3 regions of the Glaciihabitans sp. GrIS 2.15 genome follow, and region 2 is predicted to be linked to each of the others. Evidence: predicted binding sites of a transcription regulator. Region 2 holds the regulator's gene; each other region holds the start of a gene.
The links. Region 2 encodes HrcA, which represses chaperone genes, less so after heat shock. Its sites were predicted from a motif close to TTNGCACTCGNNNNNNNCGAGTGCNAA; they were not measured.
Positions count from the first base shown of each region.

Region 1: groES (co-chaperone GroES) is a predicted target of HrcA. The motif match lies at 2,093-2,119, and genes of this name have one in related genera.
Region 3: groL (chaperonin GroEL) is a predicted target of HrcA. The motif match lies at 1,632-1,658, and genes of this name have one in related genera.

Region 1 is NZ_JAXCHU010000004.1:150,107-160,124, reverse strand. It holds gene tsaD (tRNA (adenosine(37)-N6)-threonylcarbamoyltransferase complex transferase subunit TsaD) at 1-305, shown strand, start outside; gene RCH11_RS07380 (DUF4190 domain-containing protein) at 404-805, shown strand; gene RCH11_RS07375 (class I SAM-dependent methyltransferase) at 872-2,068, opposite strand; gene groES (co-chaperone GroES) at 2,204-2,500, shown strand; gene rarD (EamA family transporter RarD) at 2,586-3,521, shown strand; gene RCH11_RS07360 (ABC transporter substrate-binding protein) at 3,569-4,831, shown strand; gene RCH11_RS07355 (branched-chain amino acid ABC transporter substrate-binding protein) at 5,064-6,287, shown strand; gene RCH11_RS07350 (branched-chain amino acid ABC transporter permease) at 6,401-7,408, shown strand; gene RCH11_RS07345 (branched-chain amino acid ABC transporter permease) at 7,405-8,625, shown strand; gene RCH11_RS07340 (ABC transporter ATP-binding protein) at 8,751-9,515, shown strand; gene RCH11_RS07335 (ABC transporter ATP-binding protein) at 9,502-10,018, shown strand, end outside.
Region 2 is NZ_JAXCHU010000001.1:404,915-414,932, reverse strand. It holds gene dnaJ (molecular chaperone DnaJ) at 1-649, opposite strand, end outside; gene hrcA (heat-inducible transcriptional repressor HrcA) at 668-1,690, opposite strand; gene RCH11_RS01990 (DUF4870 domain-containing protein) at 1,931-2,326, shown strand; gene RCH11_RS01985 (DUF4870 domain-containing protein) at 2,386-2,754, shown strand; gene hemW (radical SAM family heme chaperone HemW) at 2,775-4,013, opposite strand; gene RCH11_RS01975 (DUF1990 family protein) at 4,013-4,681, opposite strand; gene RCH11_RS01970 (acyl-CoA dehydrogenase) at 4,775-6,577, opposite strand; gene RCH11_RS01965 (HNH endonuclease signature motif containing protein) at 6,791-8,203, opposite strand; gene lepA (translation elongation factor 4) at 8,720-10,018, opposite strand, start outside.
Region 3 is NZ_JAXCHU010000004.1:25,206-35,223, forward strand. It holds gene groL (chaperonin GroEL) at 1-1,588, opposite strand, end outside; gene RCH11_RS06725 (DUF3048 domain-containing protein) at 1,714-2,766, opposite strand; gene RCH11_RS06730 (cold-shock protein) at 2,848-3,054, opposite strand; gene RCH11_RS06735 (LytR C-terminal domain-containing protein) at 3,192-3,761, opposite strand; gene RCH11_RS06740 (DUF3263 domain-containing protein) at 3,783-4,097, opposite strand; gene RCH11_RS06745 (DUF2332 domain-containing protein) at 4,200-5,162, opposite strand; gene RCH11_RS06750 (GNAT family N-acetyltransferase) at 5,162-5,620, opposite strand; gene msrB (peptide-methionine (R)-S-oxide reductase MsrB) at 5,682-6,104, shown strand; gene RCH11_RS06760 (nitroreductase family protein) at 6,112-6,657, shown strand; gene RCH11_RS06765 (DMT family transporter) at 6,644-7,621, opposite strand; tRNA gene RCH11_RS06770 (tRNA-Thr) at 7,687-7,763, shown strand; gene RCH11_RS06775 (ferritin-like domain-containing protein) at 8,231-9,025, opposite strand; gene RCH11_RS06780 (SDR family oxidoreductase) at 9,075-10,018, opposite strand, start outside.

The sequences.
Region 1 (10,018 bases), on a different contig from region 2:
CCAGCTTCCGCGAAGCGGTCACCGATGTGCTGCTCACGAAGGCCGTCGCGGCATGCAGTGACCTCGGTGTGCCTCGCCTGCTGCTCGGGGGAGGAGTCGTGGCCAACGCCCGTGTGCGCGAAGTTGCGGCCGAGCGCTGTGCAGCCGCCGGGATCGAACTCCGGATCCCCCCGCTCTCGCTCTGCACCGACAACGGGGCGATGATCGCGGCCATCGCAGCGCGGCTGATCGAGGCTGGCCACGGGCCATCCTCGCTCTCCTTCGGAGCCGACTCGACCCTGCCGGTCACGATTATCCAGGCCTGAACCAGCCGCGTGCGTTGTCTGTCTCGTTTGACACGGGGAGGCGACAATGAAATGCTGGGAAACGCCTGATACTGGCACGTTCTTCGAAGGAGCATCCCATGACCAACCCCGACAACGGCGCCGTGCCGCCCGTTCCGCCGCCAGCCGAGTCTGTGACGCCCCCGCGTGCTGCTCCCGCGCCGCCGCCCGCACCCGGCTACACCCCTCCGACGACCGCCTATGCGCCGGCCGGGGGCCTCGCCCCCAAGAAGACCCTCAGCCTCATCGGCATGATCGCCGGAATCGTGGGCGTTGTGGCGTTCGGCTGGTTCATCCCTGCCTCGATCGCCGCCATCGTCCTCGGTTCGATGGGCAAGAAGCGTGAGGGTCTCCCCGCGAAGGGCTTCTGGCTCACCGCGATTATTACGGGTTGGGTGGGGGTCGGGCTTTCTATCCTGATTGTCGGAGGAACTATCCTCATTTTCGCGCTGAGCGCGGCGGCCGGTATGCGAAACTACTAGCCGACTCGCCGTTTCTACGGAACGCTGCCTCCAAAGACCCGCGCCAGAAGGCGCGGGTCTTTTTTGTCACCGGAAGGTGACGCGCTCGCAGAGCAGCGCCGCGTGTCGCCCCGCAACGCGGGTCAGTACGAGCGTCGCCGACTCGGGACCACGCAGCGAGAGCTTCTTGCGGAAGGCCGCAGGGTCGACATCCACCCCGCGCTTCTTGATCTCGAGAGACCCGATGCCGCGGGCCGCCAACTCTCTCTTCACCCGACGCTCGTCGAGCGGAAAAGTCTCGATCACCCGGAAGCAGGCGGCGAACGGCGTCTCGAGAGCCGTATCGGAGGTGAGGTAGGCAATGCCGTCGCTGAGCATGGTTGCGCCGATACGCCGGCCGAGGTCCCCGATCAGGCGGGAGCGGATGACGGCACCATCGGGTTCGTACAGGAAGCCGCCCAGCGTGCCGGTCTCGACATCCGCACTGTCCTCGCTCGAGGAGAGCTCCGCCGTGCCGTGCTCGCCGAGCACGAGAGCGGACCGGCGGATGCCCGGCCGGGCGAGCGCGCCGAACCAGAGCCCGAGCTCGACGACGTCACGATCGACCGATACCCACTGGGCTTCGGCGCCCGCGGGGATGAGGTTGCGGTCGATGCCGGGGCCGAGCTTGATGCCGGTGGGGAGTCGGTCGCCGATATCGAAGGCGGTCTCGAGCGTCGGCGAATAGTCCGCGGGGTCGGAGAGGCGCGAGGTGTTCTGGTGACCCGCCGTTCGGCGGGCGGGATCCAGATAGACCCCGTCGAAACCCTCGAGGTCGAAGGCGGTGACGTCGGCGTGCACGACGATCGCATTCGGCCAGAGGGCGAGGTTGTAGGCGGCGATCGCGGCGGTCACCTCGTCGAGTTCGACGGCCGTCACCTCGAGATCCAAGGATGCGAAGGCGAGCGCGTCGCCGCCGATCCCGCACCCCAGGTCGGCGATGCGGCTGAGCCCGGCCGACTGGAAGCGTCCGGCGTGGAGGGCCGCAACCCGCAGCCGGGTCGCCTGTTCCAGCCCGGCCTCGGTAAAAAGCATCCGCTCGGCGAATGGGCCGAACTTTCCGACCGCTTTCGCCCGGAGCTTCGACTGGCTCAGCACCGCGGCCACGAGTCCGGGGGAGTGACCGGCCCGACGAAGCTCGTTCACGGTCTTGAGCACGTCTGAGCTCGACTGCCACGGAGGCAACGAAGCGAGGAGTCTCAGGCCGTCGCCGGACAGCAGTTCGACGAGCTCGGAGGATTCCATCGCCCCACCGTACCAAGCCGCCGATTGGCACTCACCTTGCAGGAGTGCTAACGCGCGGCTAAGCTACATCTGGCACTCTCCACAGGAGGGTGCTAACCCTCCAGATTTCGAAGTTCTCCAAGAAAGAGGTCAACCGTGGCAGTGTCCATCAAGCCGCTCGAAGATCGCATTGTCATCAAGCAGGTCGAAGCCGAGCAGACCACTGCCTCCGGTCTCGTCATCCCGGACACCGCGAAGGAGAAGCCCCAGGAGGGCGAGGTCGTCGCGGTAGGACCCGGTCGCATCGACGACAACGGTAACCGCATCCCGCTCGACATCGCCGTTGGCGACAAGGTCATCTACTCCAAGTACGGCGGAACCGAGGTGAAGTACGGCGGGGAAGACCTGCTGGTGCTGTCGGCTCGCGATGTTCTCGCGGTCGTCGTTCACTAATCAGTCTCCTGTCGAAGGGCCCGTTCCGATTTCCTCGGAACGGGCCCTTCGTCTTTCGGGGGCGGCTTTGTGCCGTAACATCCCCATGATGTCCAGCTCCAGAAACCCCGAACAGTCGACGGAACGATCGGGTGTCGTGATGGCCGTGGCTGCCTACGCGCTCTGGGGCATCCTTCCGCTCTACTTCCTGCTGCTTCAGCCGTCCGGCGCGTTTGAGATCGTCGCCCTGCGCATCCTCTTCTCGCTGGTGTTCTGCGGAATCATCATCACTGTCACCCGCCAATGGCGCGCGCTGGTCACGCTTCTGCGGCGGCCGCGCATCGTCTTCACGATGGGTCTCGCCGCGGTCTTCATCTACGTCAACTGGCAGGTTTACGTCTTCGCGACCCTGGACGGCAAGGTGATCGAGGCGTCGCTCGGTTATTTCATCAACCCCATCGTCACCGTGCTGCTCGGCGTCATCTTCCTGCACGAGCGGCTGCGGATGGCCCAGTGGATCGCCGTCGGCACGAGCCTCGTGGCGGTTGTGGTGCTTGCCTTCAACTACGGGGCGCTGCCATGGATTTCCCTCGTTCTCGCCTTCTCGTTCGGGTTATACGGCCTGATCAAGAAGCGAGTCGGACCTGAAGTGGGTGCCGTGAGCGGGCTCACCCTCGAGACGGTCTGGTTGACGCCCGTCGCGATCGTGCAGCTGGCTGTAGTCGGCGCGAGCGCCGGGCTCACTTTCGGAACGGTGAGCGTCGCGCACACTGTGCTGTTGATCAGCGCGGGCGTGGTGACCGCCGTTCCGCTGCTTCTCTTCGCGGCCGCTGCGCGGCGACTTCCCCTCGTCTATCTCGGACTCATCCAGTACTTTGCCCCGGTGCTCCAATTCATCGTGGGGGCATTCGTACTCGACGAGACGATGCCCCCGGCCCGCTGGATCGGCTTTGGGCTGGTCTGGGTGGCGCTCGCGATTCTCAGCGTGGATGTCTTGGTCTCCGGGCGTCGCTTCCGTCGCGCCTTACCTCCGGCTCGCTGACCGAACTGTAGGGTTCGAAAATACCCGTTTGACCCGAAGGGCCTCCTATGTCGCGCTCCCGAACGCTTCCGGCTATCGTCTCCGGAGTGGTTTTCAGTCTCGCTCTCGTGTCGTGTTCAGCCACCTCCCCGTTGCCGGTACCACCCGCTCCGTCTTCCGCATCGGCGACGGCGCCCGCTGGCGACGGCGTGCTGCGCATCGGCACCCTCTTCCCCAGCACCGGCGTTCAGTCCTATCTCGGGGGCGGGCAGGCGGCCGGAGTGGCCCTCGCCGTGAAGGAGATCAATGATGCGGGCGGGGTGCTCGGCAAACCGGTCGAAATGCTCGCCCGCGACTCCGGCGACGTCACGACCACGACGATCGAGAGCTCGATCGCCGACCTGGTGAGCGCGAAGGCGGATGTGTTGATCGGGCCGTCCTCGTCAGTGCTCGCCGAACGCGTCATCCCCAAGATCGTTGCGGCGAAGTTACCGATGATCTCCCCCGCTGCCACTTCGCCCCGCCTGAGCTCGGTGGCCTCGCAGGGGTATTTCTTCCGCACCATCGGATCTGCGGCTCTCGAGGGGAGCGCGCTCGCGAAGACCATCGGCGGGGGAAAGGCGCGCATCGCGATCGTCTACTTCGACGACGACATGGGTCGGGCCATCCTCGGTACGATGCGCGCCTCCCTCGCGGCATCCGGCGCCCTGGTTAGCGTGCAGAAGATTGATGGGACCACGAAGGATCCGGCGCCCATCGTCGCCGCGGTGAAGGCGGCAACGCCCGACGACGTCGTGTTCGTGAGCCCGTTCAGCGCGATGGAGCAGAACACGGGGATGATCACTCAGCTCACCGCGGCCGGCTGGGGTGGAGCAAAGCTGTGGCTCACCAGCCAGAACACTGCCGACTACTCGCAAGCCCTCCCCGTCGGAACGCTGACGAACGTCAATGGACTGCTCGAAGGGGTTGGGCCGACGGCCGCCTTCGCCGCGCAGGTCGCCGCCGTTGCCCCGGCGGTCACCGACCTGCTCTTCGCCGAGGAGGCCTACGACGCCACAATTCTTGCCGCTTTGGCCGCGACCGCAGCGAAGGATGCGAACGGTGCCGCGATCGCCGCGCGATTGCGAGAGGTATCGGCCGGGGGCATCCAGTGCACCACCTATCGTGAATGCCTCGACGTCCTGAAGACGTCAACAGACATCAACTACGACGGAATCTCCGGCGCCATCACTTTCGATGTCAACGGGGACACCAGTCCTGCACATTTCGGGCTGTATCGCTACGGCGCGGAAGGACGGTTTGCGCGGGTGGGGGATGTGATCGCCGGCTGACTCGGGAGAGTCCGGCGTCGGCGCGGGGTGACTGGCGGTTCGGTGATCACCGAGAGGCCCGCGAATGTGGGCACCATCTGGGAAACCACAGTTCGATCACATTTTCGGCTCAGCGGCCGATGCTGGCGATTCGTCGCAAAACTAGGGATAGGGTGGCGAATCTATTCGCAAAAAGCCTGTGCGCGACGGCGTGCTCCGGCAGCGTGACAGCATGGAAGGCAAAATCAATCACATGAAGCACACACGAATCATGGTTGGCTTGGCAGTTGCCGCAACCTTCGGAATGGCACTATCGGGCTGTGCAAATCAGGCTGCTCCCACCGGCGGCGGTACCTCAGGTGGGTCGAAGGCTGATCTTCCCGTCGTAACCTCGATCCCGGTGCCCGCGAACGCGGTACTTCCGGCCGGCAACGGTAAAGCGAAGTGTGACCCCGCAACGACGCTGGGATTTGTCGGTGCGGAGACCGGAGCGAATGCGCAGCTCGGGATCAACATCTTCAACGGCATCCAACTCGCCATTGACCAACACAACAAGGCAAATGCCGACTGCCAGGTGAAGTTCACCAAGTTCGACACCGAGGGTTCGCCGGACAAGGCGACCGGCCCGGTGACGCAGGCGGTCAACACGCCGGCAATCGTCGGCGTGATCGGGCTCCCATTCTCGGGGGAATCGAAGGCCACCGGCAATATTTTCGAGCAGAAGGGGCTCGTGCACATCACCCCTTCGGCAACGGCACCCGTTCTCACGACCAACGGGTGGAAGACCTTCTTCCGTGGTCTCGGTAACGACAGCCAGCAAGGACCGGCCGCCGCGAACTTCGTCACCGAGAAGCTCAAGGCCAAGAAGGTCTACCTCGTGCAGGACGACTCGGAGTACGGCATCGGTCTCGGGGGCGCGACCAAGACCGGACTCGGTTCGAGCATTGCCGGCACCGACAAGGTGACCACCGGCCAGAAGGACTTCTCGGCCGTCATCTCAAAGATCATCAACTCAAAGGCTGACGCGGTCTACTACGCCGGGTACTACGCCGAGGGCGCACCGTTTGACCAGCAATTGGTGGCCAAGGGGTTCAAGGGAGCCTTCGTCGGACCGGATGGCGCGAAGGATGACCAGTTCATCAAGCAGGCCGGCGACGCGTCGGCAAACGCGTATTTCACCTGCCCGTGTATTCCCGGCGAGCTGATTCCGGACTTCGCGAAGGCCTACAACACGGCGTTCAACGCGGCTCCCGGCACCTACTCGATCGAGGGTTACGACGTCGCGACGGTGTTGCTTTCCGGTATCGACAAGGGCAAGACGTCGCGCGCCGACCTGTTGAGCTACGTGAAGTCTTACGACGCCGACGCCCTCAGCAAGCACTACAAGTGGGACGACAAGGGCGAGCTCGCAAAGCCCGCTGTCTACGGTTACAAGGTAAACGCTGGAAAGATCGTGTTCATCGGCCAGATCGGCTAGTCGACAGGCAATGATTGACGTGGGGCGGGCGCGTGTGTGCCCGCCCCACACCATTACCTGACTACCCAACGACTACCCCGGCCCGCGACGATGCGGCCCCCTGAGGACGTGCAATGCTCGCGACGCTCATATCTATGGTGCCGATGGACGATAGCTGGATCAACTTCGATGTCCCATCGCTCATTCAAAACTTTTGGAGTGCCACGTTCGATGGCCTCACCTTTGGAGCGATCTACGGACTCGTGGCCCTCGGCTACACACTGGTCTACGGTGTGCTCAACCTCATCAACTTCGCCCATTCCGAGGTCTTTATCATCGGCTGCTACGGCGTAGTTTTCACCCTGACCTCCCTCGGCTTCGGTGGATCGGTGCCCACACTTTCGCCGATCGCGCTCATCGGCGACCTGCTCCTGGCCCTGCTGGTCGGCATGATCGCCTCCGCGGCCACCGCGTATGCACTCGAGCGCCTCGCCTATCGGCCACTGCGCAAGCGCAACCCGCCGCGCCTGGTCTTTTTGATTACCGCGATCGGTGCATCGCTCGCCATCCAGTACACGATCTTTCTGGTGCGTGGAGGCAACCCCGAACCCGCCGTGACGATGTTCCAGCCGCAGCCGGTCTTCGACGTCTTCGGCACGATCGTCGATACCCAGCAGATCACCATCGTTGTCGCCGCGGTGATCCTGATGGTCTTCACCGATCAATTCATCCGTCGCTCCAAGATCGGACGCGGTATCCGTGCGGTCGCGCAGGATCCGGAAACCGCGACCCTGATGGGAGTGGATAAACAGCGCATCATCGTGCTCACGTTCGTCATCGGAGGGCTTCTCGCGGGTGCGGCCGCCCTGTTCTATGTGATGAAGGTGCCGTCCGGAGTTCTCTACTCCGGCGGATTCGTGCTCGGCATCAAGGCGTTCGCCGCGGCGGTGCTCGGGGGGATCGGCAACGTTCGGGGTGCTCTTCTCGGTGGACTGCTGATCGGGCTTATCGGCAACTACGGCCAAATCCTGCTCGGCAATTCGCAATGGACCGATGTCGTCGCGTTCATCGTGCTAGTGCTCGTCCTGCTCGTCAAACCGACGGGCATACTCGGTACCTCACTGGCGAGGAGCAAGGCATGAGCACCACCGACGGACCCACCCTGATGCCCGATTCGGAATCCGCGAAGGACGCTGTCGATCGCGTCACCGCTCGCACGAAGAAACGGCATTTCACCCAGCCGTTCCGCGACAAGTGGAACAACCTTCGCAGACCGCAGCAGTGGGCATTCCTGCTGATTGTTGTGGTTCTGGCCTACGCGCTGCCGATCCTCAATCCGCCGATCATTACGTCCGAGCCGGGAAACGACTGGCCGATCACCTGTTTCCAGATGGCGATCTACGCTCTCGTCGCCGTCGGCCTCAACGTGGTGGTCGGCTATGCCGGCCTTCTCGACCTCGGCTATGTCGCTTTCTTCGCGGTCGGGGCCTACACGGCGGCGATGCTGACGAGCCCGGACTCGCCGTTCCTGCATATCCCGTACCTCTGGACCGTTCCGGTCGCGATGGCGGTGACGATGTTCTTCGGCGTGATCCTCGGGATCCCCACGCTCCGGTTGCGCGGCGACTACCTCGCGATCGTGACCCTCGGTTTTGGAGAGATCGTGCGAATCCTGGCCACCATCATCCCGGCGATGAAGGGTCAGGTTGGATTTCAGAACGTCGGCCGACCGCCGGGGGTGCAGGCGGATGGATCGCCGCTGTTCTCGAACTCGAACGGAACGCCGTGGTACTGGCTGACGCTCACGGTGATCATCGTCGTGTTGCTGCTCGCCGGTAACCTCGAGCGCAGTCGCGTTGGGCGTGCCTGGGTGGCCATCCGCCAGGACGAGGATGCAGCGGAGATCATGGGCGTGCCGGTGTTCAAGTACAAGGTGTGGGCCTTCGCCATCGGCGCCGGTGTCGGCGGTCTATCGGGAGCGCTGTACGCCGGCCAGATCGGCTTTATCAACAACCAGAAGTTCGACGTGGTGACCTCCATCCTGTTTCTTGCGGCGGTCGTTCTCGGCGGTGCCGGCAACAAGGTGGGGGCGATCATCGGCGGAGCAGTGGTGGCCTACATTCCGCTGCGCTTCACCGCGATCGCCGAGTATAAATACCTGATTTTCGGGATCGCGCTCGTGCTGCTGATGATCTTCCGTGCGCAGGGGCTCCTCCCCGCCAGGCAAAAGTTGCTCGCCTACGGCCGCACGACCTATGAACGGGTGAGCGCGTCGACGAGGCCGAGGCCGGTAGCTCAGGGCGGCAGGCCGCCCGACGGCGGTCCGTCCGATGAGGCGCCAAAGCGGGTCTCCGAATGAGCGCCGAGCTTCCCGCCAATAGAGCGGCGGCCGACTCAGCGCTCGGGAAACTCGCCATCACCGTCGAAGCGGCGGAGGGGGCAGCGCCCGAGCGGGAAATCTCGGCCCAGGTCGGCGAAAACATCATGGAGGTCAGGAATCTCACCGTGAAGTTCGGCGGACTCACGGCGCTCGATGACGTGTCGTTCGACATCCGGCGGGGCGAAATTCTCGGCCTGATCGGCCCGAACGGCGCGGGCAAGACCACCTGTTTCAACGCAATGACCGGCGTTTACAAGCCGACCAGCGGCAAAGTTTTTCTCGAGGGTGTGAGCATCGGGGGGCGGCTGCGGCACAAGATCACCCGTCTCGGCCTCGCCCGAACCTTCCAGAACATCCGTCTGTTCGGTGAAATGACGGCGATCGAAAACGTCGTCGTCGGCTTGGACGCCCGGCACAAGACAAGCGTCGTCGGGGCGTTGCTGCGTCTGCCGCGTCACGTGCGCGAAGAGAAATCGTCGATCGGCCGGGCGATGGCGTTGCTCGAGTTCGTGGGAATCGCCGAGGACGCGGCTGTGCTGTCGCGCAACCTCTCCTACGGCCACCAGCGTCGGCTTGAGATCGCGCGCGCGCTTGCGACCGACCCGAAAGTGCTCTGCCTCGATGAACCGGCGGCCGGCTTCAACCCGGCCGAGAAGGAGGGCCTGATGGATCTCATTCGGGCCATCCGGGACGACGGTTACACGATCCTGCTGATCGAGCACGACATGAAACTCGTGATGGGTGTGACCGATCGCATCGTGGTGCTGGAGTTTGGAAGGAAGCTCGCCGACGGGCTGCCCATTGAAATCCGGAACGACCCCCGAGTCGTGGCCGCCTACCTGGGGGAGCCAGAAGATGACGCTGCTTGAGCTGAAAAATGTCAGTGTCAACTATGGTCGCATCGAGGCGATCCACGACATGTCATTCGCGGTGCAGAAGGGCGAGATCGTTAGCCTCATCGGCGCAAACGGGGCCGGCAAGACGACCACGATGAAGACGATCTCCGGCCTCCTCAACCCTGCAACGGGCACGATCGAGTTCGAGGGCGAAGACATCACCAAGATGAAAGCCCATATTCGGGTCGTGCGGGGAATCTCCCAGGCGCCGGAAGGCCGAGGCATCTTCCCCGGGATGACCGTGTTGGAGAATTTAGACATGGGCGCCTTTGGGCGCAAAGATCGCAGCGGAATGGCGGCGGACTTTGATCGCGTGTATTCGCTCTTCCCCCGCCTCGCCGAGAGAAAGACCCAGCAGGGTGGCACGATGTCCGGCGGTGAGCAGCAGATGCTCGCGATCGGTCGTGCGCTGATGGCCGCACCGCGACTCCTCTTGCTTGATGAGCCGTCCATGGGACTCGCTCCCCAATTCATCA
Region 2 (10,018 bases):
TGTCGACTCCGGCCGGGATATCGACCGGGATGCTGCGGCGCGCACGCACGCGGCCCTGGCCCTGGCAGGTGGGGCAAGGGTTCGGGATGACGGTGCCGTAGCCGCGGCAGGTGCCGCAGGGACTCGATGTCATGACATTGCCAAGGAGGCTGCGAACGGTGCGCTGGATCTGGCCGCTGCCGTGGCAGATATCACACGTGACCGGAGTCGTTCCCGGCGCACAGCACGAACCGTCGCAGGTCTCGCACAGCACGGCGGTGTCCACCTCAATGTCCCTCGTCGTGCCGAAGATGATCTCGTCGAGGTCGACCTCTACGCGCACCAGCGCGTCCTGGCCGCGTTCGCGACGCGAACGCGGTCCGCGGGTCTGGCCTCCCCCAAAGAAGGACTCGAAAATATCACCGAAGCCACCGAAGCCCGCTCCGCCCTGGCCGCCGAAGCCGGTCTGCGGGCCGAGGTCGTACTGCTGCCGTTGCTGCGCATCGGAGAGTACGTCGTAGGCATGCGTCACGAGCTTGAACTGCTCTGAGGCATCCGCTCCCGGGTTTACGTCGGGATGCAGCTCCCGGGCAAGGCGACGGTACGCCTTCTTGATCTCATCGGTCGTCGCACTGCGATCGACACCGAGTACTTCGTAGTGGTCAGCCACTCAATTTCCTTCTAGTCTTTAGTCCTCGCCGAGCAGGCGGGACAGGTAGCGGGCGACAGCTCTCACGGCCGCGATGTTGTTCGAATAGTCCATGCGGGTTGGCCCGATCACGCCCAAGCGTGATACCTCTCCACCGGAGCTCGCGTAGCCCGTTGTCAGCACCGAAGTCTCCCCGAGGCCGAACGACTCATTCTCCTTGCCGATCGACACCGAGAAGCCGTTGTGATCTGGCTCCATCTCTCCGAACAGCCGCAGCAGGGTCACCTGCTCCTCGATGGCCTCGAGAACAGGGTAGATGCTGCCGCTGAAGTCTTCCTCGGTGCGCACGAGATTCGCGGTTCCGGCCATGACCAGCCTGTCCTGGCGGTTCGCCAGTACCTGCTCGATCAGCGCGGAGGCGATGCGTCCGACGGCAGTTGCCTGGTCGGGCGGAAATTGCTCGGGAAACAATGCCAGTTTCTCGGCCGCTTCTGCGAGCCCGAGTCCTCCGAGCGTGGCGTTGAGGCGAGTTCCGAGGTCCCCGAGAAATGCCTGATCCAGCTCGGCGGACACGTCGAGCAGTCGTTGTTCCACGCGACCGGTGTCGGTGATGAGCACCGTCATGACTCGGGATGACGCCAATCGCACCAGTTCGACGTGACGGATGCGCGAGCGAGAAAGCGAGGGATACTGCACGAGCGCCACCTGGTGGGTGAGCTGGGAAAGCAGCCTCACGGTGCGACCGAGCACTTGGTCGAGGTCGGCGGACGCCCCGAGAAAGGTCTCGATGGCCGTGCGCTGGGCCGGACTGAGCGGACGGAGGTCGGCGAGCTGGTTGACAAACACGCGGTACCCCTTATCGGTGGGGATGCGGCCAGAAGACGTGTGCGGCGCCGCGATAAGTTCTTCCTCTTCGAGCAGCGCCATATCGTTGCGGATGGTTGCGGCTGACACACCAAACGAATGGCGGTCGACGATCGATTTCGATCCGACCGGCTCGCGCGAGGCGACATAGTCCTGCACGATGACGCGAAGCACATCGAGGCCTCGTTCTGACACCATCCCGACCACCCTGCTCTCTCCACAACGCCGATTCCGCGCAACGGGTGGCTGGCACTCGATGCTACAGACTGCCAATTGTACCGTGACACACTATGGCCGAGGCATTGCACGCACCGTGACGAGAGCGCTACCTTATGCATGTACTCGCGCACAGCTCTCGATCGGGGGTCGTGCGAGATCATGCAGGATGTCCGTCCTGTTAGCAACCAGGATCGACCCGCTTACCGAAAGGCTCTGCACATGACCGACCCCTCCTACCAGCCAGCCGCCCCGCAACCGGCGGCTCCCTTGACCGAAGCGGATGACCGTCAATGGGCTTCGTTCGCACATCTCGGCGGAATCATCGGTTTCCTTCCCTCGCTGATCATCTGGCTCGTTTTCAAGGACCGCGGCAGCTTCACCAATAGCGAGGCGAAGGAAGCACTGAACTTCCAGATCACCGCGGCGATCGCCCAGGTGGCGATCCAGATCGTCGCCACAATCCTCGGCGTGATCACTTTCGGAATCGGCTTCCTCTTCAGCGGCCTCGCTTGGGTGGTCATCATCCTCAGCATCGTCTTCTCGATCATTGCGTTCCTGAAGGCCAAGGACGGCTTCCCCTACCGCTACCCGTTCGCCCTTCGGCTCATCAAGTAACCGCCTCTTTCAGCACGCCCGGTCGCACACGCGACCGGGCATGTTGCTTTAATGGGCGGATGTCAGAAAACACGCCGAACCCCTACCAGACAACCCAACCGCTCAGCCCGAGCGACGAGAAACTCTGGGCGACGCTCGTGCACCTCGGCGCGATCTTCTTCCACTTCCTGCCAGCCCTGATCGGTTACTTTCTGCTTCGGGACCGCGGTCCGTTCATTCGGGAGCACACCCGCGCCGCTCTCAACTTTCAGCTCACCGTATTGCTCGGCTACGTCGTCGGGTTATTCACACTCTGGATCTTTATCGGCTCCCTCGTGCTGATCGCGGTCGTCGTACTCAACATCGTGTTCAGTATCATTGCCGCGATCGCCGCCAACCGCGGGGAGCTCTACACCTACCCGGTGGCACTCACGTTCATCGCGAGTTAGTCCGGTCGCAGGGGGCGAATCTATTCGAGCAGGCGTCGAACAACGGCATCTGCGAGCAAGCGACCGCGCAGGGTGAGTACCAGCGTTCCCCGGATCGCGGACGCCCCGTCGACCAAACCGTCGCCGATCAGGCCGGCGATGGACGTGCGTGCGCCAGCGGGCAGCGTTGAAATGACCAGCCCTTCACGGATGCGGGTTCCGAGAAGCACGCTCTCCACCCGACGGGTCTCGTCATCGAGGGTTTCCCGCCCGGCTGCCGGTGACAGGCCTTCACCGATGCGGTCGCCGTAGGCGGCGGGGTGTTTCACATTCCACCAGCGCACCCCCCCGATGTGGCTGTGTGCGCCTGGTCCGATTCCCCACCAGTCGTGTCCCTGCCAGTAGGCGAGATTATGCCGGGAGCGATGTTCCGCGAAGTCCGCGGACGACTCGCGCGACCAGTTGCTCACCTCGTACCAGTCGTAGCCGGCGGCGCCAAGCAACTCATCTGCCAGCTCGTACATATCGGCCTGCAGGTCTTCGTCGGGCTGCGCCACCTCGCCTCGCCGGATCTGCCTGGCGAGTTTCGTGCCGTCCTCCACGATGAGGGAATAGGCCGAAACATGATCGGGACGCTCTGCGATGGCGTATTCGAGCGACTCACGCCAATCGGCGAGGGATTCCCCTGGCGTTCCATAGATCAGGTCGAGACTCACGCCGAGGCCGGCGTCCCGAGCCCACTGCACCACGAGCGGCACGCGCTGGGGATCGTGAGTGCGCTCGAGAGTCGCAAGCACGTGCGGCACGGCCGACTGCATGCCGAACGACACGCGAGTGAAACCCGCGCGGGCGAGCGAACGGAGGTAGTCGGCATCCACTGAGTCGGGGTTAGCCTCGGTCGTGATCTCGGCCCCGTCCACCAGTCCCCAGGTGTCTACGACCGCCGCGAGCATCGCCGCAAGATCGCTGACAGGGAGCATCGTGGGAGTTCCGCCGCCGAAGAAAACCGTGGATGCGTGCCGGTCCGGCAACTCGGCACGACTCATCACCTGACGGGCAAAAGCGAGCTCCTCGATCGCCTGGCCGGCGAAATCCGTGCGCTTCGCTCCGCGCAACTCGTCTGAGGTGTAGGTGTTGAAGTCGCAGTATCCGCAGCGAACCCGGCAGAACGGCACGTGGAGGTAGACCCCAAAGTTGCGTTCGGCCGCACCGATGGTGACGGATGACGGCAGCGCGCCGTCCGGGGGTGCGGGATCAGCGAGCGGGAGGGCGCTCGGCATCAGGCTCCGGAGGCTGGCGGAAGTACACCGGAGAGCGACTCGAAATACCGACGCGTGTAATACAGCTGGGAGAGCCGGAGCACCGGGTAGACGATCCACCAGAGGGCATTCGCGGGGCGGGAGAAGGCGCTGATCTCCAGCCAAACCGAGCCGTCTTCCGTTTGCTCGACGATGAACGATTCTTCGCCACTCTCGGGATGCCCCGGAAGCGTGCCGTAGGCGAAACCCTTGCGATTCAGGTCGTCCACGACATAGACGACGCGCGCCGGGGCGGTGACGTGGAATGGGCCGAAGGGGATCCCGAGCAGGACCGAGTCCCCCGGCACGATGAAGGGGTCGCCGTCCGGCCCGAAGACGATCTCATCGGTAGCGAGTGCCGTGGCAATCGGAGCGCCCACCTCGTCGAAGGCGACGGGTACGTAGGTCTGGTCGCTGACTGCGGCCGGGACATCCGCGACGTCGATGTGGAATCCGCTATTGCGCTGGATACCCCACGACATCACCTCGTTCCAGGCATAGTCCCACCGTGCATCGCCGTGCCCGATCCGGGTGCGCTGTCGGAACGGACGATACCCGGCGGGAGGCTTGGCTAGGAGATCGGACGACTGGGTCGCACCCACGGTCGCGTAGGTGACTGCCCGCTCCCAGAGCGGCAACTTCGCGGACATCTAGGAACGACTGATCATCGGAACGGATGGCGCGGGCATGGCCCGATTCTACCGGCGCCGCGCCCGCCTTTTCGCTTCGATCAGGACTGACTGCTAGCCGAGAGAACGGCTCGGCACCCGACCCGAACCCGCAAGCTGGTCGGCGTCGAGGGCGAAGAGGTCGCGCGCTCCCCCGGTGGCAGCGCCAAATAGGCCGGCGGACTGGGGAAGAAGCTGCTCGGCATAAAACCTCGCGAGCACAAGCTGGGTGTCCGCCAGGTCGGCATCACCCGTTGACACGCCCGCGAGAGCCGAGCGTGCCATCAGCCAGCCACCCACGGTGAGTCCCCACATGCGCAGGTACGGTGACGAGCCGGCGAGCACGGCGTTCGGGTCGGACTGGCCGGTGCGAAGCATCCATCCGGTTGCTGCCTCGAGCGAGTCAAGCTGGGTGCGCAACTGCACGCGGATGCTGGCGAAGTCATCTCCAGCTGCGGCAAGCTCCGTATCGATCTCACGCATCGTCGCGATGAACTCAAGGAAGGATGCGCCGCGGCGCACAGCGAGCTTGCGGCCCACAAGGTCGGCGGCCTGGATGCCGTTAGTGCCTTCGTAGATCGGCGTGATCCGGACATCGCGGAAATGCTGGGCCGCACCCGTCTCTTCGATGTAGCCCATGCCGCCGTAGACCTGCACGGCGAGTGAGGTGAGCTCCACCCCGAGGTCGGTGCCGAACGACTTGCTGATCGGGGTGAGCAGTCCCACGATCTCGGCCGCCCGCACTCGCGCCGCTTCATCGGTGCTGTGGGTGCTGAGGTCGATCTGAACCGCGTTGAAGAGCACGAGACGACGCAGCGCAGAGAGATAGGCCTTCTGCGTCATGAGCATGCGACGAACGTCGGGGAAGTCGATGATGGGCGAGTCAACGGTTGCACCGATCGCCTTACCCTGTTTGCGCTCCGTGGCGTAAGCGAGGGAGCCTTGATAGGCGCGCTCCCCGATCGAGAGCCCCTGAGTGCCGACCGAGAGTCGCGCGCTATTCATCATGACGAACATGATGCGCATGCCGAGGTTCTCCTCGCCGATGAGGTAGCCGGTGGCGTCTTCGTAGGAGAGCACGCAGGTGGGAGCACCGTGGATACCGAGCTTGTGCTCGATCGATAGGCAGGAGACACCGTTGTGTTCGCCAAGCGAGCCGTCTTCGCGCACGGGGAACTTGGGCACGATGAAACAGGAGATGCCGCGGGTGCCGGCCGGGGCTCCCGGAGTGCGCGCCAGCACGAGGTGAACGATCTGCTCGGTGAGGTCGTGCTCACCATAGGTGATGTAGATCTTCTGCCCGGTGATGGCGTACGTGCCGTCACCTTTGGGGACGGCGCGGGTGGTCAAGGCCCCAACGTCCGAACCCGCCTGGGGTTCGGTGAGGTTCATCGTGCCGGTCCACTCGCCGCTGATCATCTTCGGCAGGTAGGTCTTTTTCTGGGCGTCGTCGCCGTAGTGGAGGAGGGCGTCGATCGCGCCCTGGGTGAGCAGCGGGCAGAGCGCAAACGCCATGTTGGACGAACCGAGCATCTCCTGGATGGCGAGCCCAACTGACCACGGGAATCCGCCACCGTCAAACTCTTCCGGGAACGGCACGCTGCCCCAGCCGGCGTCGACGTATTGCCGATAGGCAGACTTGAAGGCCGCCGGTGTGCGCACGGTGCCGTCAGCGTCGCGCTGCGCACCCTCAACATCCCCGGGCTGGTTGGTCGGAGCCACGACCTTCACCATGAAGTCGCCACAATCCTCGAGGAGCCCGACGACGGTGTCCAGATCGGCGTGCTCGTAGCCGGGAAGTGCGGCGACCTGCGGATACCCCACCACGTGCTCGAGGACGAAGGCGAGGTCGGAAACGGGGGGACGGTAATCGCTCATGTTCGTGACCCTAGTGCCCTGCCGTCGCACGCTCACGAACGTTGTGCCGACTCACAAAGGACGGTGGGCGGGCACTCGAGTTTGTTGTCCTTGGTCTCCGTGTCGGCCGCCCGCGAGGGATGCCCGCCGACCCCCGACGCGATCTCGCCGCGCGCCGCTCGCCGCGCAGAATCAGATGTACCGAGTCAGAGGAACCGAGTCAGAGGCACCGAGTCAGAGGGGTACCCTGGGGCTTGCTGCGAGTCGCATCGCGGGTGGGGTGGTGTATTCCCGTCCGGATGGGGAGGTCCAGGTGATGTTCCCGCCGGGGTGTTGGCCCATGGTCCAGTTTGTGTGATGTTTGACGTCGTGGTGTTTGGGGCACAGTGCGGCGAGGTTCGATTCTTCGCTCAGCCCGCCGTATTGGACGTCGATCGTGTGGTCGAGGTCGAATACCCTTGCGGGTTGGTTGCAGCCGACGAATCGGCAGGTTTCGTCTCTGACGTGCAGCCATCGTCGGAGTTCTTTCGGAATCTGTCGGGACTTACCGACTCCGAGCACGATTCCGGTGTGCGGGTCGGTGAGCAGGCGGATCATCGAGGGCGCGTGTGCGGTGAGTTGTTTCGCGGTCTCCACGTCGATGGGTCCGCAGCCTTCGAGCATGACCGGTTCGTTTTCGTGGCCAAGGAGGGTGAGCACGGGAACGGTGATCATGACCTTCGCGGTGATGCCGTGCCCGTATCCCTTGCGGAACCGTGGGGTGACGAGCATTCCGCGCTCGTCGACCATCGTGTCATCGACGTAGCTGTGGTCGACGACCCCATCGGTGAGCAGCCCGACGAGAATGTCCGCCTTCAACTTGGTGATGGTGCGGGGCTCTTCGCTGCCGTCGCCATGGGGGCCGTGTTCGGTGCGGGCGATGTCGGTGAGCCGGTTGATGATCGCCATCCCTTGCTCGGCTGGCAGGTAGGCGACGAGGTACGCCATTGCGTCGCATGCCGGGTCGAGGGTCACACATCGGTTCTCGGTCGCCTGCACCGTGCGGGCGTGGATGCTGTCGGGGTGGGTGCGTTCGCGCAGGATGCGGGCTTTACGGTCGAACTTCGTGGGAGTGAGGATGCGGGCGTAGGGCAGGGCTGCAGTTTCGAACGCGGGCAACGCCTCAGCGGGCAGCGCTTGGGCGTGAGCGACCAGGACTGTCGCATGCCGGCGGGAGATCTCTCCCACCTGCAGGGCGGCGAACGTGCCCGGCAGGAGGTGGACCAACATCCGGGCTTCTTCGATCAACCGCTCGGCGGTGCGTTCCGGCAGCCGAAGTGATGCCGCGACCTCGGTGACCAGGGTGCGGCGGGCGACCGCTGAATCGCTCCACCGGTGGGTGGTGGCCTGGTCGGGATGTAGAGCTTCTGACTGTTCGAAGTGGCGCCGCAAAGCATCCAGGATTGTGAGCTGCTGCGCCTCGATCGCGGCAGCCTGGCGACGGTTTTCCTCCAACCGGGTGAGCAACTTGTCGGTATATTTCCCTACCAGCCGAGCCCCATGCTCAGCCCAGGGCTCGGGCATTCCTCCAGCGATTCCAGAGCCTCCGAAAACGCCGGGCGAGGAAACCTCGACGGGTGTTTCTTCGAACACGGGAATGCTGTTCATGTACCTGATTCTGCCCGCGACCACCGACATTCCACGGCCCCAGCGGGTATCTCTGGAGAGGCAATTCTTGATAGTCGGGGGCACCATTTCTTGACTTTGTTCTCCGCGTCAGTGACACCAGTACAGAGTCGCTGGCACGTGCCCACATATATTGCTGACATCGGTCCGTCAGGGGTGCAGTCCGACCCGATCTGAACTACCTTTTCGTCTGGATCGCGCGCACCACACGCAGACCGCTTTCCGCCGGATACGAGCATCCCCACTGGCGGATCAACCGGCGGATCACTCACTGGTGCTTCGAGTGCATCCCGCTCCTTTTTGTCATCCAGCTACACAGTCACATTCACTTCGAATGCGGCAAGCTGAAAAACCGCCTCCTGGACAACGAACGCGAACGCATCGCGGAACGAGGGTAGCCGGCTGCTGGTGCGGCGAGCCGATACGCAAAGTCATACAGAGGTGATACCTCATACCTAATGGGGCGAGAGAGCTTCCCAAAACGGCGACGGACCAGCCTTACTTCTCTTTTTTGGTCTCCGTGTCGCCACTCAGCGCCGCGATGAACGCCTCCTGTGGAACCTCCACGCGGCCCACCATCTTCATGCGCTTCTTGCCCTCCTTCTGCTTCTCGAGGAGTTTGCGCTTGCGGGTGATGTCACCGCCATAGCACTTGGCGAGCACGTCTTTTCGCATTGCACTGATCGACTCGCGGGCGATGATCCTGGCACCGATTGCGGCCTGGATCGGCACTTCGAACTGCTGGCGCGGGATGAGCTTCTTGAGCCGCTCAGTCATGAGAACGCCATAGGCGTATGCCTTGTCGCGGTGCACGATAGCGCTGAACGCATCCACCGCCTCGCCCTGTAGCAGGATGTCGACCTTCACGAGGTCCGCATCCTGGTCACCGGTCGGCTCGTAGTCCAGGCTCGCGTAGCCGGCCGTACGGCTCTTGAGTTGATCAAAGAAGTCGAACACTATTTCGCCGAGCGGCATCGTGTAATGCAGTTCCACTCGATCCTCGCCGACGTATTCCATGCCCTGCATGGTGCCGCGGCGCCCCTGGCAGAGCTCCATCACGGTGCCGACGAAGTCCTTGGGGGTGAGGATGGATGCCTTCACCACCGGTTCACTCACCGACGCGATCTTGCCGCCGGGAAACTCGCTCGGGTTGGTGACAGTCACGGTCTTCTTGTCGTCCGTGGTCACCTGGTAGATCACACTGGGAGCCGTTGCGATGAGGTCGAGCCCGAATTCGCGCTCAAGCCGCTCAGTGACGATTTCGAGGTGCAGGAGGCCGAGGAATCCGCAGCGAAACCCGAATCCGAGGGCCACGGAGGTCTCGGGTTCGTAGACGAGTGCGGCATCCGAAAGTTTGAGTTTGTCGAGGGCTTCGCGCAGCACCGGGTAGTCCGATCCGTCGATCGGGTAGACGCCGGAGAAGACCATCGGCATTGGCTCGGAATAGCCCTTGAGGGCCACAGTGGCGGGCTTCAAAAAGCTCGTTACGGTGTCGCCGACCTTGCTGAGCCGCACATCCTTGACACCGGTGATCAGATAGCCGACCTCGCCAACCCCGAGGCCCTTCGTGAGAGTGGGCTCGGGGGCGCTCACGCCGATCTCCAGCACCTCATGGGCACTCTTCGTGCTCATCATCATGATCTTCTCGCGCGGCTTCAGCGACCCGTCGATCATGCGAACGTAAGTGATGACGCCGCGGTAAGAGTCGTACACGGAGTCGAAGATCATGGCGCGCGCCGGCGCCTTGGGGTCTCCGACCGGCGGCGGGATGAGACGGGTCGCCAGGTCGAGCAGCTC
Region 3 (10,018 bases), on a different contig from region 2:
CGGCCTTCTCGGGCTTGTCGGCGACGACGACCTCGGTGGTCAGGAACAGTCCAGCGATCGACGCTGCGTTGAGCAGTGCCGAGCGGGTGACCTTCACCGGGTCATTGATTCCGGCGGCCAGCATGTCGACATACTCACCGGTCGCGGCGTTGAGGCCGTGACCGCTCGGCAGGTTGCGAACCTTCTCGGCAACAACGCCAGCCTCGAGACCGGCGTTGAGCGCGATCTGCTTGAGCGGTGCGTCGACGGCGACCTTGACGATGTTCGCGCCAGTGGCCTCGTCCCCGGTGAGCGCCAAAAGGCCCTCGGTGGCGAAAGCAACAGCGCCGGCCTGGATCAGTGCAACGCCACCACCGGCGACAATGCCCTCTTCGACGGCAGCCTTAGCGTTACGAACGGCGTCCTCGATGCGGTGCTTGCGCTCTTTGAGCTCGACCTCGGTCGCGGCGCCCGCCTTGATGACGGCAACCCCACCGGCAAGCTTGGCGAGGCGCTCCTGGAGCTTCTCACGGTCGTAGTCGGAATCGGTGTTCTCGATCTCGGCACGAATCTGCTTGACACGGCCAGCGATGGCTTCGGTATCGCCGGTACCTTCGATGATCGTGGTCTCGTCTTTGGTGACGACGACCTTGCGGGCGCGACCAAGCAGGTCGAGGGTGGCGTTCTCGAGCTTGAGGCCGACCTCCTCGGAGATGACCTGTCCACCGGTGAGGATCGCGATGTCCTGCAGCTGCGCCTTGCGACGGTCGCCGAAGCCCGGAGCCTTGACGGCAACGGACTTGAAGATGCCGCGGATCTTGTTGACGACGAGGGTAGCGAGGGCCTCGCCATCCACATCCTCAGCGATGATGAGGAGCTGCTTGCCCGACTGGATGACCTTGTCGACGATCGGGAGGAGGTCCTTGATGTTGGAGACCTTCGAGTTGACGATGAGGATGTAGGGGTCTTCGAAGACCGCTTCCTGGCGTTCGGGGTCGGTGACGAAGTACGCCGAAAGGTAACCCTTGTCAAAGCGCATGCCCTCGGTGAGCTCGAGCTCGGTTCCGAAGGTGTTCGACTCCTCTACGGTAACGACACCCTCCTTGCCGACCTTGTCGATCGCTTCCGCGATGAGTGCTCCGATTTCGGGGTCACCAGCAGAGATGGATGCGGTTGCCGCGATCTCTTCTTTGGTCTCGATTTCCTTGGCCCCGGCGACGAGGGCGGCGATGACGGCCGTGACGGCCTTGTCGATGCCGCGCTTGAGGCTGATCGGGTCCGCGCCGGCCGCGACGTTGCGCAGTCCTTCGCGCACGAGCGCCTGAGCGAGAACGACCGAGGTGGTCGTACCGTCGCCGGCGACGTCATCCGTCTTCTTGGCTACCTCTTTGACGAGCTCCGCGCCGATCTTCTCGTAGGGGTCGTCGAGTTCGATCTCTTTGGCGATGGAGACACCGTCGTTCGTGATGGTGGGGGCGCCCCACTTCTTCTCAAGTACGACGTTGCGACCGCGCGGGCCGAGGGTCACCTTGACAGCGTCAGCCAGGATGTTGAGGCCGCGCTCGAGGCCGCGACGGGCCTCCTCGTTGAAAGCAATGATCTTTGCCATGTGTGTTTTTCGTCCTTCCGGGACGTCATAAAAGCAACAGCTATTGGCACTCTCAAGAAGGGAGTGCTAGATGATTCTGGCACTCTCCCCCTGAGAGTGCAAGTGAGCTGCCGACGGTCGGAGAGCTAACCGGGAGCGACGAACGAGACGGACCCCGCCGTGGGAACAAGCTCTATCCACGTGTTACCTGCGACGAGACGCACCGCCGCCCCCGCCCCGTCGACGAGATGAATCGGATCGGTCGCTGAGGACTTCGACCACGCGGCGTGCACGGTGCCGCCGCCGGACGATATCCAGGCCTCACCCGAGCCGATCAGGTTGGTCTTGGGCACGCCCTGGTCGTCGGTTACTGCGACGCGGATCACGACGACGTTCGTGGCAGAAAGCTGTGCTCCCGCGCTGTCCAGGTCGGGCCCGGCGCCCTGCGAGCGCAGAAACACCGAGCGCGCAGCATCCCAGGTCCAGCTGCCGGTCGAGATTCCGGAGAATGAATAGTTGACCACCGCCGTGGGGGTACCGTCCTTCGCCCCGGTCGACGCGGGCGTGGTGAGGGAGTACACGAACTGCTGCGCGGGGGCGGGGATGCTCGAGTGCTGGGCGAGAAGGTCCTTGGCCCTCACAAGCACATTGTGCGGTGCCGCCCTGGTGGGCGTGCGGAAGAAGGTGCTTGCGGTGTCCGCCTGACCGTGGATGGCGTTGTAGACGGGCGTCCTACGCATCAGGTCGACGAAGCGCTGCTGGCCGCCGGAGTAGCAGATGATGCCACCGAGCGGCGAGACGATGTCCGGGTCCATCGGGCGGATGGACCGGACGGGGCCGAGCAGTGCGGGGATCGTAGACTGCCACACTGCGACGTAGCGAGTGAGGCCGCCCTCCACCAGTTCCTGGTACACGAGGTCGGCGCTCTCGAGGCCGACCTGCGGCCGCGCTACTGGCAGGTTGTCGATCTTGGCGGCGATCGACGCGTGGTCGAGGGAACCGGCCGGCACTGTCGTACCGCGCAGCGGGGCGATCGCGGTGGGCGGCGGAGTCGTGAAGGTGGGAGTAGGGCTCGGGGTGGGAGAAGGCGCGACTTTCTCCGGCGCACACCCCGCGGTGGTGAACCCCAGGAAGACGGCGAGCGTCACCGAGACCAGCGCGCGAGCGCATACGCACGACCGCGCCCTAGAGTCCCCCACGGCCTCAGACTAACGGCGTCCGGGAGCCCGGACATCGTTACTCGGGGCGCGCCCTTCGATCACGCGGGCGGCGGTGGCATCCTATTGCGCCAGCCGCACGGATTCAGCCTGGGGGCCTTTGTTGCCGGAACCGACCTCGAAGGTCACACTCTGGCCCTCTTCGAGCGCTGTGAAACCGCCCATGTCGATCGCCGAGTAGTGAACGAAGACATCCTTGCCACCCACCTCCACCGTAATGAAGCCATAGCCCTTTTCCGCGTTGAACCACTTGACGGTTCCGTTCGCCATCGAATACTCCCCGGTTGTCGCCGCGCGCCGCTGCTGTCAGCAATCAATCCCAGATAACAGTGGGGATCCAAACAAATCGGGACGATTCAACCCGTGACAAAACACAAATTTGGAGCCGGGTGAACAGCAGCTTGGGTTCAACCAGCCGGGGGAACGTAATCGCTGCCAATGACCGCTGTGATCGGGGACCCGGGGAACGCCGGGGAGAGGCGGATCTCGCCGATCTTGAGCGAGAGCACCATGGCGCGTGCGGCTGATTCGTTTGCGGCATCTGCGTAGTACACGACGGTCTTGGTGATATCGCTCGAGCCGGCGTTGGTGCGAGACCCGATGCCTGGCGCGGCGCCGCTCCATCCCTGCTTCACCAGGTTGTCGCCGACCGCCGCAGCGAGGCCCTTGGTCTTCGTGCCGTTGAGAATCGTGATTGCCAGCGCCGGGTTGATTTTCACCTCAATGCTCGGCGTCGGTGTGGGAGTCGGTGTCGGTTTGGTGGTCGCGCGCGCGCTCGCGGTGGCGAAGGGGAGTTCGATGGTGCCGCGGATCACCGCAAGGCCAAACAACCCCGCCGCGACGAGCACACCGGTGGCGAGAGCGGCCCAGGCGAAAGCGATCCATCCGCGACCCCTCTTCGGCGCGGAACGGTGGGCGCCGTTCCGAAGCAGGTCGTCAGGCACGCTGTCGAAGCGGTCAGTCGATTTGGTCGCCATCAGTTCTTTTCGTTGATTGGGTTACTGGTGTGTGGAATCGGGGCTGCCGAAAACCCGAGCAGATCGCGCTTCGGTTCGGGCATCACGCATCCGCTGCAGCCGTCGCACCAGCATCGGATCAAAGAGAATGGCCTCCGGGAGGTCGAGCACCGCGTTCAGCAATTGATAGTACCGGGCCGCCGGGAGGGCGAACTCCGCGCGGATCGCCGCTTCCTTCGCTCCGGCGTGGCTCCACCATTGTCGTTCGAACACCAGAATGCGCTGCTCGCGCGACGGGAGCGATGACACACCCGGAGTCGCTGACGGGATCTCAGACCGGTCAGACGAGGCTGGCACGGTTCTCCCTCCGCTCTGCCGCAATACTAGGGCTCGGTCGCTGTAAAAAAGTCGATGCCCGCGGGCATGCCGCGTATTTGGGCGGCAGGGCGCCGCTGATGGCTACAGGACGGCGATCCAGTCGAGCGATTGTCCATGTGGTCCGGTGAACGCGAGCGGTACCTCGTCCAGCGCGAGCACGAATCGTCCGTCGGAGCCCCCGTCGTCGGGCAATGCCGCTCGCACGGTCGGCAGGCCACGCACGCCTTCGAGCGAGATCCAGCGGGTATCGAGGGAGCGCACCAACTCCACGAAACGCATCCGCGCGGCGAACGGCAGGTAGACGAGTACTGCACTCGTGATCACGACCAGGGTCGCGTCATCCGGAGCCTGCGCGGCGAGAGACGCGAGCACCGAGGCATCCCCCCGCACGATACGCGGCGGATTTTCAGCGGCAATGCGGATGGCGGCACGCAACCGTGCGCGGCGCTCGTGTTGCTCCGGCCAGACCAGCGTCTCGAGCCAGTACATGTCGTCGGCATCGCGCACATCGAGGGGATGGAGGTCGAGGCCGGCCCGCCAGACGATCCGCGGCACCGATCTCGGCCGCGGCATTCCTCCTGTCGTCGTGGACTCGAGCAACACCGTGCTCGGTCCGGCCGGGGGATCACGGGGCGCGCCGCCGTCGTAGGAGTAGCTGTAGCGGTCGGGGAAGAGACACAGGCCGGCGCTCGCACCGACCTCGAGCAGGGCGAGCGGACCGGGGATCAGTGACAGCGCCGGCAAGAGTGACGCGCAGCGCCTGGCCTCGTTGGTCTGCGTGCTGCGAGCAAGAGCCTCACTGACAACTGCCGACCAGTTCGGCATGAGCCAGCGTCGGAAGGCCGGGTAGTCCCTCTCTGGCGCCCCGAGCAGGCGTGCGCAGGCGAAGACGAGATTGGGCTGCCGCTTTTGCAGGGGAAGCTCCTCGATGAGAGTGATCAGCGCTGGGTCATCCGCCACACCCAGCGCCCACTGCTCGTAGATCGCGGACTGGCCACGCGCCTCGAGCTCACCAAAGTCGCGGTACCAGGTGGAGGTATCCACTAATGACCCGCGCGGTACATCGAGATGTGCGGGATGCCCGCCTCGATGTAGCTCCCGCCGAAGGATCCGAAGCCGAACTTGGCATAGAGCGGGGCGATGTACTCCTGGGAGTGCAGCAGCATTGACTCGTGGCCGTGCTGCTCTATCACGCGGGCAAGGAGCACCTGCGCGAGGCCTTCGCCGCGACGATCCGCCCGCACGACCACCCGGCCGAGACAGAGGTTGGCGTCGAGATGGGAGGCTTCGGCATCGAACAGCACGCGCAGGTAGGCGGCCGTGCCAGTGGCATCCGCGATCCAGAGGTGCTCGGTGGTAGGTTCCTGATCGCGGTTGTCGAGTTCTTCCTCATCGATTCGCTGCTCTACGAAAAAGACATCGGTACGCAGCTTGACGAAGGAGTAGAGCACCTCCAGTGTGAGTTCACTCCACGATTTCTGGACGACGGAACATTCGGGCATGGTGCCGAGTTTAATAAGATGAAGGTTTCATCTTGACCGTCTTATCCCCTAAGGACTCCTCATGAGCAAGAACACCGACTCCACCTCCTACCCGGTTGCCAAGAGCGACTCACAATGGCGTGCGGAACTTGACCCCACCCGGTTCTCGATCCTGCGCGAGGCCGCCACCGAGCGCCCCTGGTCGGGAGCACTGCTCGATGAGAAGCGCGCCGGGGTCTACACCTGCGGCGCGTGTCAGGCCGAGCTTTTCGCCAGCAACACGAAATTCGAGTCCGGATCGGGCTGGCCGAGCTTCTACGAATCGGTCAACCCCGATGCCGTGATCCTCAAGACCGACAAGAGCCTCTTGATGACCCGCACCGAGGTACTCTGCGCCAACTGCGGTTCGCACCTCGGGCATCTTTTCGACGACGCTTACCAGACGCCCACCGGCGACCGGTACTGCATGAACTCGCTCTCGTTGGACTTCACCGAAGAAAGCTGAGCCGTCGATGTCGATCCTGGAAGCCGTCACCCGCCGCCGCTCGCAACCAAGGGTGACGGCTGACGCCCCTAGCCACGCCGAGCTGCTGCCCCTCGTCGCGGCCGCGGCCTCCGTCGCCGACCATGGATCGCTGCGTCCGTGGCGGCTGATCGAACTGCGCGGGGATGCTCGCGCCCGCCTCGGAGTAGCGTTCACCGAGGCGAGCGGGGCCGACGCGAAGGATGCGGCGAAGCTCGCCGACAAGCCGCTGCGGGCATCCCTGCTCATCGCCGTGGTCGCATCATTCCAGCCGAGTCACAAAGTGGCCGACTGGGAGCAGGAGGTCGCGGCATCCGGCGTTGCCCACACGCTCAGCCTGTTGTTGGATGAGGCGGGCTGGGGTGTCATGTGGCGCTCCGGCCACCTCACCCGCTCGCTGCCGGTGCGCGTGATGCACGGTCTCGCCGACACCGAGCAACTGCTCGGCTGGCTCTATGTCGGCGGTCGCGACGGCGGCGAGAAAGCTGGCGAACGCAAGCCGTTCCCCTCAGAGCAATACCTCAGCGTCCTCTGATCGGCAGTTTTCCGAGCGTGCGAGACGGGAGTGCGGCGATCATGACCGCCACGAGCGTGAGCAGAGTGCCGATTACGGTAGAGGTCACAATTACCTGGCCCCGCGTCGGAAGTACGACGTCGAGCACGAGCGACATCACCAGTTGGCCGGCAACTGAGCCGAGCCCCAGAAGCAGAACCCCGGTGACTCGCACGACGATCACCGCGCCGCCGATGAAGATCGTGCCGATGAGGCCGCCGAGGTAGAGCACCGGGTTGGTCGGCATCCGCTCGGGCAGCCCGACGATGGCCTCGTGCACCAGGCAGACGACGAGCAGCACGATCGTGCCGACGAGGAAGTTCATGAAGGTGGCCGCGAGCGCAGATCCCGCGACGCGGCGCACCTGCCCGTTTACGGCCTGCTGGACGGCCACCGCGAACCCCGCCGCGAAGGGGAGCAGAAGCATCCAGGCCGGGATGTCGCCGCCGAAGCCCGCCGAGACGGCTACTCCGACCGCCGCGAGCGAAAGCACGGAGCCGACAAGGCGGGTAAAGGTGATCGCGGCTGGCGGGGTGTGGCCGATACCGTTGCGATCAATCGCGAGTCCACTGAGCGTCTGGCCGCAGACGGCGGCAACGGTGAACAGCGCGATCCCGAGCACCGCCCCGGTGATGCCCTGCGAGAGCACGAACAGGGCGCCGCCCGCTCCCCCGCAGAGGTACCACCACGGGGTGGTACCCGTGCGCACGGAGCCGAATGCCACCCGCAGTCCGCGCCGCCCCGGAGCCCACACGCTCAGCGCAACAAGCAGGATGACGAGACCCGAACCGAAAGAGATGACGGCGGCGAGATAACCGTCCGCGAGTGCCCGACCGAACTCGCCGTTCACCCGGGACTGGATGGCGGTGAGCACACCAACGATGATGGCCCCGAGAAGCCCGAGCGTGACGGCGGTTCGCGAGTGGGCCGGGTGCACGAGTGTCATGAGGTCCAACGTTATCGGCCCCGGCGCGACGACCCGCACACGGCAAGTAATATGAATACCCGTTCGCCCCCTTAGCTCAGTTGGCCAGAGCACCGCTCTTGTAAAGCGGGGGTCGTCGGTTCGAATCCGACAGGGGGCTCCACACCGCCCGGCAACCACCTCCCGTTTTTGCGAGCACCTGCAGGTCTGCACAGGGAGGTGATCGTAAAAACGGGAGGTGGATGTGCGGTCCGGCGGATTCGCAGGGCCTTGTGCGCGTCTGGGCGAATCGGAGCCCTTACACCGTCAGCTCCCTGCGCGCGGGCGGCCCGTCATCCGCAACAAACGAGGCGTAACGGATGCCGCCCTCGACCTGTGCCTGCGTGGATTTCCTCGCTGCCGGATGCGGGTCCGATTTTCGCAACGACTCCACGCCCTCCGGCCCGTTTGCGCCGACGGCAGTCAGTCGGCAGATTTCCTCTACGAGAGGTCGCTCCCGGCAACGAAGCCGAGCCCCCTCGCCGCGCCGCGTACCCCACATCCATCACCCGTTTTTGCGACCACCCGCAGGTTTGCACACGGAGGTGGTCGCAAAAACGGGAGGTGGATGCCGAGAGCGGCAACGCGGGATCAGGCGGCGACGCCGAGCTTGTTCAGGGAGTCTTCGACGATCGTGAGGCCTTCCATTCCGGGGAGGCCCGCGATGGCTGCGTCGATCTTACGGGCGCCCTTTCGGCCTTCGGGTCCGCCCATGAGGTGACCCATCACGTGCACGACCTCGGTGCGGTCCATGATGCTTGAGCCGACCGGAGCCCAGAAGTTCTTGAGCGCGAAGCGCGCGAGCACCTGCGCCTTGCGACTCTTAGCGAGGCGATCGCGGGCCTGGGAGGTGTAGAACGCCACGTGGCGCGCCTCCTGCCTTGCGATCCGCTTGAGCAGTTCGGCGAGCACCGGGTCTTCCTCGAGCTCGGCCATGCGGTTATAGGCGGTGATCGCCGACCACTCGTTCGCGGCGCCCCAGGCCATGTGCACGGCCACGAAGTCCGTGCCAACGAGCTTACCGGCAATGGACTGCTTGATCGGGTCGAGCTTGTCCTTCCACCCGAGCTTCAACCGATCGGCCTTGATCTCATCGAAGTCAACAACGATTCCGTGGATGCCGAGAACTGTCGCCAGCGCCTCGCCATGCCAGAACTCCTCGCGGTTCCACATTGTCATGAAGGCGCTCATGTCCGCTTCCTTATGGGAGGGGGTGGTGAGCAGGTCGCGGGTGTAGCAAACGGTGTGATATTCCACATCCGCCATATATCGAAGCGTCCGGAGGGATCCTTCGGGAAGCGGATGCTCGTGAAAACGCTCCAGGTCGAGATCGTCCCAATTCACGGAGACCGAGGTCGCGGTGTACTTGTCTACATCGAATGCCATGTGCTGTGGGAAGAGGCCAGGCGGCTACTCTCCCGCTCCTTTCGAGCTGTTACGAACCAGTGGGGTGGGATCCGCGTTTCCAGTTGTGGATGCTCCACTTTCTTCGTTGCGCTTCGCGCGACAGATTGGTGTCCGGATTGACGGCGCTGGGGTTTCCCAGCAGCTCGAGCCAGACCAGGTCGGCATGACTGTCACCGTAGCCGTAACTCTGTGAGAGATCGAAACCGTTGGTTTCGGCGTACCGCAGCAACCAGGCAGCGCGGGCCTCGTCGACAAGCGGCGGCTGGGCGAGATAACCGGTGAGCACACCATCGCGCTCGTGCATCGACCCGGCGATCACCTCGTCGAAGAGATCGGCAAGTGGCGCTACGAGCGTGCCGATGGATCCCGTGACGAGCACGGTGCGATGGCCGGCGGCCCGGTGTTCCTTGATACGGGCGATGGCGGCGGGCATGGTGTGTCGCAGCAGCGTCTCGCGGTAGCCGCCGGAGACGACGCTCTCGAGGCGTGCTGCCGGCATGCCACTGTACCGACGAAGGAAGACGCGGATGAACTCGCCTCGGTCTCTGCGCTCGGCGCTCAGGTAGCCGGGGAGCGATCCGAGCAGGCTCGCTACCTCGGCGGGCCAGGCCGCCTTTCGGAATCCGGCCGAGCGCACCCACAGGTACTGCTCGACGATGTTGGAGTCGACGACAGTGCCCTCGAGGTCGAAAACGGCCATGACATCCGTGCGCTCCGGAAGCGCCTTCTGCACCTTCTCTGCCGCCGCGGGACGCACCGCGAATGCGCGAGTGAGCGTCGTGATGGCCGGGAAGTGAACGCGCTGGAGGTAGTCCTCCCAGTCGATCGTCGTCACGTCGAATCCGGTGTCCTCTTCTGGCGAAGGTGCGAGGGAATTCCCGAGGGCACGCAGCTGTCGATCGTCGAAGATGATCTCGGTCTGCACGTAGGCGCGATACAGCTCGGCAAAGTTGCGCAGCGATTCGAGATCGC